2 linked regions of the Zobellia nedashkovskayae genome follow. The protein of the gene in region 2 interacts with the protein of the main gene of each other region in a pairwise test. Links are inferred from orthologs where the notes say so. Each region holds a gene or a part of one and is shown on either strand. Other genes may lie near its edges.

Evidence for each region.
Region 1: the proteins of IWB64_RS02990 (region 2) and IWB64_RS05585 interact in binary tests that used the Escherichia coli proteins (3 or more experiments, as listed by UniProt). The link is inferred for Zobellia nedashkovskayae from one-to-one orthologs.

What each region holds. Positions count from the first base shown.
Region 1 is NZ_JADDXR010000002.1:1,297,537-1,304,601, reverse strand. Bases 2,787-5,616 are described here. They hold IWB64_RS05585 (methionine aminotransferase), read right to left. Parts: upstream 4,866-5,616; coding sequence 3,708-4,865; downstream 2,787-3,707. Other genes in these bases: IWB64_RS05580 (ThuA domain-containing protein), read left to right, coding at 4,977-5,616; IWB64_RS05590 (CoA transferase subunit B), read left to right, coding at 2,787-3,337. In the rest of the region: IWB64_RS05605 (penicillin-binding protein 1A), read left to right, coding at 1-1,441; IWB64_RS05600 (CoA transferase subunit A), read left to right, coding at 1,559-2,260; IWB64_RS05595 (four helix bundle protein), read left to right, coding at 2,289-2,642; more of IWB64_RS05590, read left to right, coding at 2,684-2,786; more of IWB64_RS05580, read left to right, coding at 5,617-5,951; IWB64_RS05575 (DUF2721 domain-containing protein), read left to right, coding at 5,952-6,341; IWB64_RS05570 (succinylglutamate desuccinylase/aspartoacylase family protein), read right to left, coding at 6,603-7,065. UniProt on the Escherichia coli protein: Shows aminotransferase activity with methionine and histidine as substrates, and to a lesser extent also with phenylalanine.
Region 2 is NZ_JADDXR010000002.1:694,840-702,005, reverse strand. What follows is about bases 2,730-5,660. They hold IWB64_RS02990 (cytochrome c oxidase subunit I), read left to right. Parts: upstream 2,730-3,245; coding sequence 3,246-5,075; downstream 5,076-5,660. Other genes in these bases: IWB64_RS02985 (GIN domain-containing protein), read left to right, coding at 5,232-5,660; IWB64_RS02995 (cytochrome c oxidase subunit II), read left to right, coding at 2,730-3,170. In the rest of the region: IWB64_RS03010 (DUF3341 domain-containing protein), read left to right, coding at 1-104; IWB64_RS03005 (c-type cytochrome), read left to right, coding at 107-667; IWB64_RS03000 (quinol:cytochrome C oxidoreductase), read left to right, coding at 684-2,036; more of IWB64_RS02995, read left to right, coding at 2,067-2,729; more of IWB64_RS02985, read left to right, coding at 5,661-6,053; IWB64_RS02980 (acyl-CoA dehydrogenase family protein), read right to left, coding at 6,071-7,166. UniProt on the Escherichia coli protein: Cytochrome bo(3) ubiquinol oxidase is the terminal enzyme in the aerobic respiratory chain of E.coli that predominates when cells are grown at high aeration.

The sequences.
Region 1 (7,065 bases), 600 kb from region 2 along the record:
AGGTGGTAGAGATAAATGGAATCTGTACTTAGATGGATTAAAAATTTACACGACTATAGATTCACGAATGCAGGCCAATGCAGAGGATGCTGTGCGTAAACATATGGCAAATCTTCAAAACGAATTCTTTCATCAAAATACGCCAAAGAGAAATCCTACGGCTCCATTTTTAGATTTGGAGAAATCTGAAATAAATAAAATTTTAGAGCGAGAAATGAAAAACTCTTCTAGATGGCGAGGCATGGCGGATGAAGGTAAATCTGAAAAGGTGATCCGTGAATCGTTCACCAAAAAAAGAGAGATGACCGTTTTTGATTGGAATAGTGAAGGACATGAACGCGATACTATCATGACTCCAATGGATTCAATCAGATATTATAAAACGTTTTTAAGAGCTGCAATGATGTCTATGGAGCCACAGACGGGCCACGTAAAGGCTTGGGTTGGTGGTATTGATTATAGACACTTCCAATATGACAATGTTATTCAAGGCTCACGCCAGGCAGGATCAACGTTTAAGCCTTTTGTATATGCTGCGGCTATCGATCAATTAAGACTATCACCTTGTGACTCTTTGCCGGATACGCAATATTGTATAGAGGCTGGAAAGCATGGCAACACAGAGGCTTGGTGTCCTAAGAATGCTGTAGGTCAATATTCGGGTAAAATGTATTCGCTTAAAGATGCGCTAGCAAACTCGGTAAATACGGTAACGGCACAGTTGATTGATAAGGTTGGCCCAGGCTCGGTAGTTTCTATTGCTAAAAACTTGGGTATTACTGGAAATATTCCTGAAGTGCCTTCTATTGCACTGGGTACCCATGATACTAATGTCTACGAAATGGTTGGTGCTTATGGAACATTTGCAAACCAAGGAGTCTATGTTAAACCAGTAATGGTAACGCGTATAGAGGATAAAAACGGAACGGTTTTATATGAATACGTGCCAGAGACTAAAGATGTACTGAGCAAAGATGTTTCTTACGCTATGTTAAATTTAATGGAAGGTGTTACACATGGTGGTTCTGGTACAAGACTTAGACATAGGGGTATGCAGAATACTACAGTTTACAAAGAAATTATTACTGGTTATCCATATGGATTCAAAAACGCTATTGCGGGTAAAACAGGTACAACACAAAACAATAGTGACGGGTGGTTTATGGGCATCGTTCCTAACCTTGTAACCGGTGTTTGGGTTGGTGGTGATGATAGATCTATTCACTTTGAATCTATAAAATATGGTCAGGGTGCATCTATGGCACTACCTATTTGGGGGCTCTATATGAAAAAGAACTATGAGAATGAAAATTTAGGAATTTCTGATAGTGAGTTTGAAAAACCTTCAAATCTGTCAATTAATATAGATTGTGACAGAGTCGTAGAGAATAATGACGAAGAAGATGGTTTGGATGATGATATAGATGATCTAAATTTCTAATACATAAAAGCAGATTACAGCTTGTTAAATTGCCCGTGACTTTCATTGAAAGTCACGGGCAATTTCGTTTAAAAATTGTAACTTGACTGCAACAGAAATCTTTTATTCCTTTATAGTATGATCTCTAAGAAAGTAGCTGATGTAAAAGAAGCCATGCAAGGCATTCAAGACGGAATGACCTTCATGTTAGGTGGTTTTGGCCTTTGCGGAATACCGGAAAATGCCATCACGGAACTGGTTTCTTCCAATATTAAAGATATTACCTGTATTTCTAATAATGCTGGGGTAGATGATTTTGGTCTGGGACTTTTACTTCACAAACATCAGATAAAAAAAATGATATCTTCTTACGTGGGTGAGAACGAAGAGTTTGAACGGCAGATGCTCAGTGGTGAGCTTGAGGTTGAATTGACGCCTCAGGGTACTTTAGCCGAAAAATGTCGTGCTGCGCAAGCAGGTTTCCCTGCGTTTTATACGCCTGCAGGTTACGGAACCGAAGTTGCAGAAGGTAAGGAAACTAGAGAGTTCAACGGAAAAATGTATGTGTTGGAAGAGGCTTTCAAAGCCGATTTTGCTTTCGTAAAAGCATGGAAAGGAGATGAAGCGGGGAACCTAATTTTTAAGGGTACCGCAAGAAATTTTAATCCTTGTATGTGTGGAGCAGCTACGATTACCGTTGCTGAGGTAGAAGAACTTGTGCCCGCTGGTGAGCTAGACCCAAATCAAATTCATATTCCTGGAATATTTGTGCAGCGTATTTTTCAAGGAGAGAACTATGAAAAACGTATTGAACAACGAACGGTTAGACCACAACAATAAAACAATTTGAAAATTATTCAATTTGAAAATGAGGAATGATAAAGAGAATTTAATTGTAAAATTAACTTTTGATTTAGCCCTTGAAGTTGTTAAGTTTTCTGAGGAAATAAGAGCTGATAATCGATTTGAAATGGCTTCGCAAATATTCAGAAGTGGTACTTCTATAGGGGCAAACATTAGAGAGGCGCAGAATGCAGAAAGTAAGAGAGATTTCATTCATAAGTTTAAAATTTCGGCAAAAGAGGCTGATGAACTTAAGTATTGGCTTCAGATATGTATGTCTTCGGAATTTTATCCAAACCCAGATGAAAGTTTAATGAAGAATTTAAATTCTGTCATTTTAATTATCTCGAAAATTATCTCAACTAGTAAAAAATCATAATTACCTAATCTTCAAATCAACTCATTTTCAAATCAATCATTATGTTAGATAAAAATGGAATCGCAAAGCGAATTGCAAAAGAGGTCAAAGACGGTTATTATGTTAACCTAGGCATTGGTATTCCCACCTTGGTTGCCAACTTTGTAAGAGATGATATAAATGTAGAATTTCAGAGCGAAAACGGAGTTTTGGGCATGGGTCCATTTCCGTATGAAGGAGAAGAAGATGCTGATATTATAAATGCGGGAAAGCAAACTATAACAACACTTAATGGAGCTTCTTTCTTTGATTCGGCTACGAGTTTTGGAATGATCCGTGGGAAACACGTAGACCTCACTATTTTGGGAGCTATGGAAGTTTCTGAGACCGGCGATATCGCTAATTGGAAAATTCCGGGCAAAATGGTTAAAGGAATGGGCGGTGCAATGGATTTAGTTGCTTCTGCCGAAAATATAATTGTGGCCATGATGCATACCAATCGCGCTGGTGAATCCAAGCTTTTAAAAAAGTGTAGTTTACCACTTACTGGAGTAGGTTGTGTAACCAAAATAGTTACTAATCTAGCAGTAATAGAAGTAACTCCAAAAGGCTTTAAGCTTCTTGAACGTGCTCCGGGAGTTTCTGTAGATGAAATTAAGGAAGCTACGGAGGGCACTTTGATTGTTGATGGTGATGTACCCGAAATGAATTTGTAAGTAAAATCCACCTATTTTTTTAGCGTAATTTTTGTGAGAAAATCACCAATTTGATTCTTCACAACAGATTAATGCTGCTTCACAACAAGATTTTTTTTAGTTGACGGTTAGGTACTATTTTTATAGTATTATTAATTGAAAGTCGCGTCCCAAATTCGATTTTGTCCAAAACTAAAACCTATGGAAGCCCAAATTAACCAATCATCAGAAGAGATTCAAGTGTACAAAAATGATTTTTTCAGCGGAATAGTAATGCTGGCTAGAAAGTTATTTATGCTTTAAAATTCTTTGAAAAAGAAATTAAAAGAAAGTGGCTCACCCAAAGGCCGCTTTTTTTGTGCCTTTATTTTTAAGTTTTTTTAGTAAAGAATTAAAGTGATTTTAGGATTTTTAAAGCTTGTTCTAAAGTTTCATTTTTCTTTGCAAAACAAAACCGTAAAACACCATCTTGCCTATTGTGCTCATTAAAGGAAGATATAGGTATACTTGCCAACTTGTAATCAACAATCAAGCGTTTTGCAAAATCTTCATCATTTTCTTTTGTGATTTCAGTATAGTCCAAAAGCTGAAAATAGGTTCCTTCTGAAGGTTTAAATTTAAATCTAGAATCTTTTAACCCCTCCAAGAACAAATCTCTTTTTTCTTGATAGAATGAAGGTAAGCTTAAATAGTTTTCCTCATTCTTAAGATAGGCTGCCATGGCTCGTTGTACAGGATGGTCTACACAGAATACCGCAAACTGGTGTGTTTTTCTAAACTCATTCATTAACTCTGCGGGTGCTACGCAATAGCCTATTTTCCATCCGGTAACATGAAAGGTTTTTCCAAAAGAAGCACACACAAAACTACGTTGTGCTAGATCTTCAAATCGCGATGCACTTTGGTGCTCGTTTCCTTCAAAAATAATATGTTCGTATACTTCATCACTTAGAACGATACAATTCGTGGGTTTTAGAATTTCTTGTAACTGAAGCATATCTTCTTTGGAAAAAACACGGCCGCTTGGGTTATGAGGTGTGTTTATGATAACCATTCGGGTCTTCTCCGAAATTTTGCTTTTGAAAATTTCCCAATCCACTTGGTAACCATCGGCATCTAACTGTACATATATAGGAATTCCTCCGTTGAGCGCAATGGCCGGTTCGTAGCAGTCATAGGCAGGTTTCAGTACAATAACTTCGTCACCTTTGTTCACGAATGCGGTAATGGCTGTAAAAATAGCCTGTGTTGCACCTACGGTAACTGTAATTTCAGTTTCAGGATTATAAGCTCTATTATGGAGTTTTTCAATTTTTTGTGAAATTATTTCCCGTAAGCCATAATAACCCTGCATGGCAGCATATTGGTTATGTCCGTTTTTCATGGCATGCGTAACAAGGCTTTTGAGTTTTTGGTCTACCTTAAAATTAGGAAAGCCCTGAGATAGATCTACAGCATTGTGCTTGCGAGCTAAATTGCCTACCGTTGTAAAAATTGTAGTTTTTGCATTTGGAAGTTTGGAAGCAAATTTTATGTTAGAAGATGCCATTTGTTGCTATTCGGTTAAGGTTTCAATTTACAACTTTATAGAGTGTATACTTTTTCTTTTTGTAGAATCTTAACTACAATCCCTTATATTTATACATCCAAAATATTTGATATGCGTAATTTCCGAACTTTAATTTTATTGCTTACGATGACTTTTGTCACAAATGCTCTTTTCTCTCAAACCTCTCCATCTAAAAAAATAAAAACACTTATTGTTGATGGTCAAAATAATCATGATGAGTGGCCGAAGATTACGTATATGTTGAAAACAGATATGGAGAACACGGGTTTGTTTACCGTTGAGGTGGCGCGTTCTGCATTTACGTGGAAAGGTGATAAGTTCATTTCTGAATTTCCAATAGCCAATCTTCCAAAAACCGAAGCTAAGGAAGAACCACAGGCAGATCCAAAGTATAGTCCGGATTTTTCAAAATACGATTTGGTGATTTGTAATTTTGGATGGAATGCTGCACCATGGCCGGAAGAAACGCAGAAGAAATTTGAAAAGTATATCAAAACGGGAGGTGGGTTAGTTGTTTTTCATGCAGCCGATAATTCGTTCCCTGAATGGGGAGCTTATAACCAAATGATTGGTTTGGGTGGTTGGGGAGACCGTACCGAAAAAGATGGCCCATATGTATATTATAATGATGCCGGTGAGTTAATCAGGGATGATTCTGCTGGAAGCGCAGGTGCTCATGGTCCACAAAGCGAATATCAAATTCAAATTAGAGAAGATCACCCAATTACCAAGGGAATGCCAGAAGTGTGGTTGCATACCAAAGATGAACTTTATAATAGCCTTCGTGGTCCCGCAGAAAATATGGTGGTTTTAGCAACTGCATATTCAGACCCTGAAAATAAAGGTACCGGCAGACATGAGCCAGCACTTATGGCTTTAGAGTATGGAAAAGGCCGTATTTTTCACAACATTATGGGTCATGTAGATTATTCGGTTGAGTGTGTTGGCTTTATGACCAGTATGCTTAGAGGAGCGGAATGGGCTGCTACCGGGAAGGTAACTCAAGCGATACCAGAAGATTTTCCAACTGCTGATGAAACAAGCTCAAGAAAGTTTAAAAAATAGATGGAACTGACCTTAAGTATACCTGCGCTACTTTTTCCGGCTATTTCATTGACCATGTTAGCCTATAATGCAAGATACTTGGCTATTGCAGCATTAATTAGGCAACTTCACCAGAAATATGAAGAAACATCATCGCCCGCCATTGCTTTGCAGGTAAAAAAGTTGCGAAAGCGGCTAACTATTATCAAGAACATGCAGGCATCGGCTATTTTCAGTTTTTTGTTAGCGGTGATTACGATGACTTTAATTTATGTTGAATTCAGCTTTTGGGCCAATCTGGTTTTTGGTGTCAGTCTTTTGGCACTAATGGTTTCTTTAATGTTGTCATTAGTAGAGGTTCAATTGTCTACTAAGGCACTTGAAATTCAGCTAGAGGATATGGAAAACTAATTTTTTAGGCTAAAGCACTGAAATTTAGAAAACAGACTATGCAGTTGGTTGAGGTCATATATCAGTTAAATGACCTCTTGGTAAGACTCCGTTTTCCGTATGTCAATCGTCGATGAACTACATTATTATATGATGTTCACCCAATAATAAAAGAATTTACAAACCACTTAGTCGGTTAAGTGAAACCTCTTTTTGAAAGTCTAAGATTAAGTCCTTTATTTTTACTCGATAAAACTTAACGGATATCAGATGAAATCAATCTTATCTATCCGCTTGTATCACACCTTCGTTAGTAGGCACGCCAATATGAAAAAGCGCATCGCCTCTATTTACTACAGCTTGGTGATTAATACAAAAGACCAACCCGTCCATAGGAGCTTTAACGATTTTACTTCGTTTAGCATAGGGGCCGGATACGATACCTAGGATTTGCCCTTTTTTAATTTTACTACCATTTTCTGTTTTAGGAATGAACATACCGGCAGTAGGTGCACGCAACCATTTTCGGTCATCAAGATGTACCGTTTTGTTTCGTTCAATGTATTTTGGCTCTATTGTTTCGATCATACCAAAGTGCTTCATTACATTTAACACGCCTTGCATGCCTTCTATAATGGAGTAATCATCAAACCGCATACTTTCGCCTGCCTCAAACACCACAGTAGGTATTTTTAGTTGATGCGCAGCATTTCTAAAAGACCCTTTTATTAATTTTGATGAAAAG
Region 2 (7,166 bases):
TTTTAATGGAAATCGATATTCACGATAATGAGAAAGAATTGAAGGATCTGTTGTTGGATACAGGGGCAGTAGAGATAAACATAGTTGAAAAAACCAGTCATTAAATATGAACAGTTTTAGCAAAATAGGAATCGTTTTTGGGTTGCTACTGTGTGTTACGGCATGTGCCGATAAGAACAGTCCCAACTATCAATATATGCCTAACATGTACGAACCGGTAGGTTACGAGGCTTACGGAGAGGTAGGTTTTCTTCCAAATGGTCAAGAAGCTATGGTTCCACCGGCAAATACAATTTCACGTGGATGGATACCTTATGGGTATGAAAATACACCTGAGGGTAAAGAGTTGGCAAGAATTCAAAGTAGCCCTTTAGATTCTTTGAATATGGAGGAAGATTTGGCCGTTGGTGGTCAGTTGTATACCATATATTGTGCTATTTGCCATGGAGATAAGGGAGATGGACAAGGTACACTGGTTAAGAGAGAGAAGATTTTGGGAGTTCCGAAATATTCAGATCCAGCCAGAAACATTACAATTGGTACTACTTACCATACCATTCATTACGGATTGAACTCTATGGGTTCTTATGCATCTCAGATGAATACAAAAGAGATGTGGCAAGTTTCAGAGTACGTGATGAAATTGAAACAAGACTTAACTAAATAATACTTAGAAAAGGGATATGTATACGTTTTCAAACAAATTAAAGATCGGTTCCTTTATTTTAATGGCTCTTGGGATACTAGGTATTGCTATCGGATTCATATCGGCACCTAGTACAGTTGAGGAGGCAAAAGCTATAGTTGCCAGTCATGGTGATGGGCATGGAGATGCACATGGTGCTGTTGATGCCCATGAGGTTACTGCTCATGAAGTTTCTGCGGGAGCTCATGGAGAAGCAGCGGAAGCACATGGAGAGTCACATGATTCTTCGCACGACGAACATCTTTTACATCAATTACAGAACAAGCCATGGGCAGCATTATATGTAGCCGCATTCTTTTTCTTTATGATTGCTTTAGGTGTATTGGCTTTTTATGCAATACAGAGGGCGGCCCAAGCGGGTTGGTCGCCATTACTTTTTAGAGTAATGGAAGGCATAACGTCTTATTTGGTACCTGGTGGTATCATTGTGTTTGTGATTTTAGCGTTGTCTATGTTTCATATGAACCACTTGTTTGTTTGGGCAGATGCAGATGTTGTTGCAAATGATCATCTTCTACAAGGGAAGTCAGGTTACTTAAACCCTACGTTCTTTTTGATTCGTGCAGCTGTGTTTTTAGGAGGATGGATATTTTACAGAGAATACTCTAGAAAATTATCATTAAAACAAGATGAGTCCGATGACAACTCTAGTTTTAAATTGAATTTCAGAATATCTGCTGCTTTCTTGGTGTTTTATTTGATTTCAGAATCAATTATGTCATGGGACTGGATTATGAGTGTTGACCCGCACTGGTTCAGTACATTGTTCGGATGGTATGTGTTTGCTAGTATGTTTGTATCGGGAATTACTGTAATTGCCATGGTAACTATATACTTAAAGTCTAGAGGGTATTTGCCAGATGTTAATGATAGCCATATACACGATTTAGCTAAATTCATGTTCGGTATCAGTATTTTTTGGACGTACCTTTGGTTCTCGCAATTTATGTTGATTTGGTATTCAAACATTCCTGAAGAGATTACCTACTTCATAACAAGAATAGAAGATTATAGATTACCATTCTTCGGAATGATTGCAATGAACTTTTTGTTCCCTGTATTACTTTTAATGAATAGCGATTACAAACGTCTTAATTGGTTTGTTATTATGGCAGGTGTTGTTATTCTTGGAGGGCACTACATGGATATTTTCAATATGATTATGCCATCAACGGTAGGTGATCAGTGGTTTATAGGTATTCCTGAAATAGGAGCTGTACTTTTCTTTGCAGGCTTATTTATTTTCTGGGTGTTCCGTGCTTTAACAAATGCACCTTTACAACCTAAACGGAATCCGTTTATTGAAGAAAGCAGACATTTTCATTATTAGTATTTTTAACGTATAATAGTAGAACATACGATGACTACATTATTGACTTTAGTGGTTTTGGCCCTTGTCGCGATAGCGATATGGCAAATGACGAAGATTTTCGAATTGTCACAGCTCAAGGCCGAAAATTCTCAAATAGCCAACGATTCGGATAACAAAACGAACGGATACCTTCTGTTTGCTTTTCTTATCTTCATCTATGGAATTACAATTTTCAGTTTCTGGAAATATTCTAAATTCTTGCTTCCTGAAGCAGGTTCTGCACATGGTGCCGAGTATGATTCCTTAATGTTGGTGTCTTTTGTTATCATCTTTATGGTTCAAACACTTACGCAGGGACTATTACATTATTTTGGTTATAAATATCGTGGTGTAAAGGGTAATAGAGCTCTTTTCTTTGCAGACAGTGATCGTTTGGAATTTATATGGACTATCATTCCAGTTATTGTTTTATCAGGTCTTATTCTTTGGGGTTTGTACACTTGGACAACCATTATGGATATCAACGATGACGATGATCCTTTAATTGTGGAGCTTTATGCGCAACAATTTAACTGGACAGCCAGATATGGTGGTGAAGATAACGTTCTTGGTAAAGCTAATGTTAGAATGATTGATATAGACAAAGCCAATGTTCTTGGTTTAGATGAATCTGATACGTATGCGGCCGATGATATTATTGTTAAAGAGCTTCATTTACCTGTAGGTAGAAAAGTAAACTTTAAAATGCGTTCTCAAGATGTATTACACTCTGCATATATGCCCCATTTTAGGGCTCAGATGAATTGTGTTCCAGGTATGATTACGCAATTTTCTTTTACACCTATATTTACTACGGAACAGATGCGACAGAATCCGGATGTAGCAGATAAGGTAAAACGTACCAATGTAATCAGAGCTGAAAGAGCAGCAAATGGGGAAGATAATTCAGACCCTTGGGAATTTGATTATATTCTTCTTTGTAATAAAATATGTGGAAAGTCTCACTACAACATGCAAATGAAGATCATTGTAGAGACGCAAGAGGAGTATGATGCTTGGATAGCCGAACAGAAAACCTTCGGGCAAAATGTGATGGGTCAAGCATCAACAGATGAATTCAAGAATATTGAGTCCGCTACAGCTAGTCATTAATACGCACTAACGTATTAGTAAGAGGTAGTCGGGAGGAGCTTTAAAAGAAAATTTTAAAATTAAAGAATAACAAATATGTCTGTTACTGCAAATGCACAGGTTGATGATCATGCACATGACGATCATGAGCATCACCACAAACAAACCTTTGTAACCAAATATATATTTAGTCAGGATCATAAAATGATCTCTAAACAGTATTTGATTCTTGGTGTATTCGTTATGGGGGCAATTGGTATTGCAATGTCTCTTTTGTTTCGTATGCAATTGGCTTGGCCTGGAGAATCTTTTTCTGTTTTCGAAGCTTTATTGGGTAAATGGGCACCTGAAGGTGTTATGGATGCTGACGTGTATTTAGCATTAGTTACTATACACGGAACTATCATGGTATTCTTTGTATTAACTCAAGGCTTGAGTGGTACATTTAGTAACCTCCTTATTCCGTTGCAGATTGGTGCAAGAGATATGGCATCTGGTTTTATGAATATGCTATCCTTTTGGATGTTTTTCGTTTCATGTGTCATAATGTTATCTTCCTTGTTTTTGGAAGCTGGTCCAGCTGCTGCAGGATGGACAATTTATCCTCCATTAAGTGCTTTACCTATGGCTCAACCAGGTTCTGGTATGGGTATGACGCTTTGGTTGGTAGCAATGGCAATATTTATTGCTTCATCACTTATAGGGTCTTTGAATTACGTGGTAACGGTAATTAACCTTCGTACGAAAGGGATGTCTATGACAAGATTACCTTTAACTATTTGGGCATTTTTTGTAACAGCTATTATTGGTATTATATCATTTCCAGTATTATTGTCAGCAGCATTATTGTTGATAATGGATAGAAGTTTTGGTACATCTTTCTTCTTGTCCGATATATTCATACAAGGTGAAGTTTTACATTACCAAGGTGGTTCTCCCGTATTATATGAACACCTTTTCTGGTTTTTGGGTCACCCTGAGGTTTATATTGTAATCTTACCAGCAATGGGTATTGTATCTGAGGTAATGGCAGTAAATGCTAGAAAACCTATTTTTGGATATCGTGCAATGATTGCCTCTATTTTGGCAATTGCCTTCTTATCTACAATTGTTTGGGGTCACCATATGTTTATCTCTGGTATGAACCCGTTCTTAGGATCGGTATTTACATTTACTACATTATTAATTGCTATACCATCTGCAGTAAAAGCCTTTAACTGGATTACTACACTTTGGAAAGGTAACCTACAATTGAATCCGGCCATGCTGTTTTCAATAGGTATGGTTTCTACCTTTATTACTGGGGGTCTTACGGGTATTGTGTTAGGTGATAGTACATTAGATATTAATGTTCATGATACCTATTTTGTAATTGCTCACTTCCACTTGGTAATGGGTATATCTGCACTATACGGGATGTTTGCTGGTATTTACCACTGGTTCCCTATAATGTTCGAAGGTAAAATGATGAACAAGAACTTAGGGTATATCCATTTCTGGATTACTGCTGTTGGATCGTATGGTATATTCTTTCCAATGCACTTTGTTGGTATGGCAGGGGTTCCAAGACGTTACTATGAGAATACAGCTTTCCCAATGTTTGATGAATTGACAGATATTCAAGTATTGATGACCGTGTTTGCAATAATTACGGCTAGTGCACAACTTATATTTGTGTTTAACTTTGTAAGAAGCATTTTCTACGGTAAGGTAGGGCCTAGAAATCCATGGCAAGCAACTACTTTGGAATGGACTACTCCACAAGAGCATATCCATGGTAACTGGCCTGGTGCTATTCCTGAAGTTCACCGTTGGGCTTATGATTATAGTAAGGTAGATGAGAATGATGAGTATATTATTCCAGGACAGGATTTTGTCCCTCAAACATTGCCTTTACAGAAAGATGAAGAAGAGCTTCAGCATTAAATTATAGATTAACTCAAATAAAAATGCCTAACTTTTATAGTTAGGCATTTTTTTTGATACATTTATTTGAGATCATTTCCGGATAAGAACAATAAAAGATACATTCGCAGATTATAAGTTATTAACCTAACCCACTTGTACCAAAGACACTATACCATGAAAATATCAGTTTTTCTATTTGCTTTAATAATTTCGTTTCAAGCCTTTTCTCAACGAAAACCAAAAATAAAGGGGAACAAAGAAGTAGTAGATGTATACCAAGAATTACCACCTTTCCATGCTATTGAGTTACGAGATGATCTGGAAATAAGGTTACACGACTCTACGGAAGAAGGTATAGCAATTACTGCAGATGATAATCTTATAGATGTTCTTAGATTTAAGGTAGAAGATAGTGTTTTACAAATTAGCTCGTTTTATAATATTACCCGAAAGAAGAAGTTGGAAATTACGGTTAATTATATTTACCTTGAATCTATTACGATGTATGATGGGGAGATAGATATGGATGGAGCTATTACTTCAAAAGACCTTTATGTAGATATGCATGAGTCATCCAAATTGAACTTGAATGCAGATGCAGAAGTTTTCAATATTAATATGGAAGGGAACAGTTCAGGAGAATTTAATCTAAGAGGTCAAGAAGTTAACATGGTACTTAAAGATAGGGTGGATGTTAAAATATTTTCGAATAGTGATTTGAGTAATGTTAAAATGTACAAAAATGCAACGGCAATACTCGAAGGGACTACCTATGAATTATATGTCAACCTTTTAGAAAATTCAAAAATGAAAGGCGAGAAGTTAGAAGCAGAAGCTATTTATCTAACTATAGAAGAATCTGCAAGTGCTTATGTGAGGCCTGTCAAAACCATACAACTTACCTCTAGTGGTAGCGCTAAAACACATTTGTATGGAGAATCCAAAATTGAAATCATTGATTTCTTAGATACTTCAGAGTTACTTAAAGAAAAGTAGTTATGCCAAATTATAGCTTAATTTGCTATAGGAGCACTCATACAGTACTCGGGAATACCAAAACCATCAACCAGTACCTCAATATGAGGTCTTAGCTCGGTACATAAGCGTTCTACTCGTTGGCGTATAGCCTTTGATTTGGTTCCGCCAATATAACCTTGTTCTAGATACCACTCTGCATCTTGTCGTATAGTACGTAACGCATGAAGCGTACCTAACTTCTGAAATAAAGCACGATTCTTATCATCTTCTATAGTTTCTACAAAGTCACAATATGTAGTATAGGCCAATTCGTTACTGTAGGCTTTTCCTAAGGCAACTAAATGACTTTGTACTTTTAAAAAGGCTTGGTATGAGGGTACTCCCTTTTTGATATAATCTCGTATACGCATAGCCAATGAATAGGTAAGGCGTCTCGTATGGTAATCAAAAGCGTGTTTATGAAACTTAGGATTGTACAGATGGTCTTTATCTATCTTGTTCGTGTAAATAGGGTTAATGGTCGTTAACTTATCATTTATCTGCATACCTAGTATTTTCAGTACGGCAGAGAACCCAGCGCTATTAAACTCAGATTTAAAGTCAGATAGAACTCCCTTTGCAGCCAATAATAGCAATACCGTATTATCACCTTCAAAAGTGGTAAAGATGTCTACATCGCCTTTTAGGTCTGCTATTCTATTTTCTAAAAGGTATCCTTTTCCGCCACAAGCTTCACGACATTCTTGAATGGTATCGTTGGCGTACCAAGTAATTATGGACTTTAGTCCAGCTACTTGGGTTTCTACTTTTCGCTTATCTGGTTCAGACGGGTCGCAATACTGTTGCATCATCTTGTCTAGAGTAACATGATACACATAGGCGCTAGCCACTAAAGGTGTGAGACGCAATTGATGCGTAGGGTAGTCCATTAAAAGGTCTTCTTGCACTTTTATGCTGTCATTAAACTGTCTTCGCTTTAATGCGTGTTTAATAGCAACGGCTAAAGAGAATTTGGCGCCTCCTAGACCTGCTCGTGCTACACAGATTCTTCCGCCAACCAGAGTCCCCAGCATGGTAAAGAAGCGCTTATTTGGGTTTTTGATGTCAGAATAATAGGTGCCATCTTCTTTG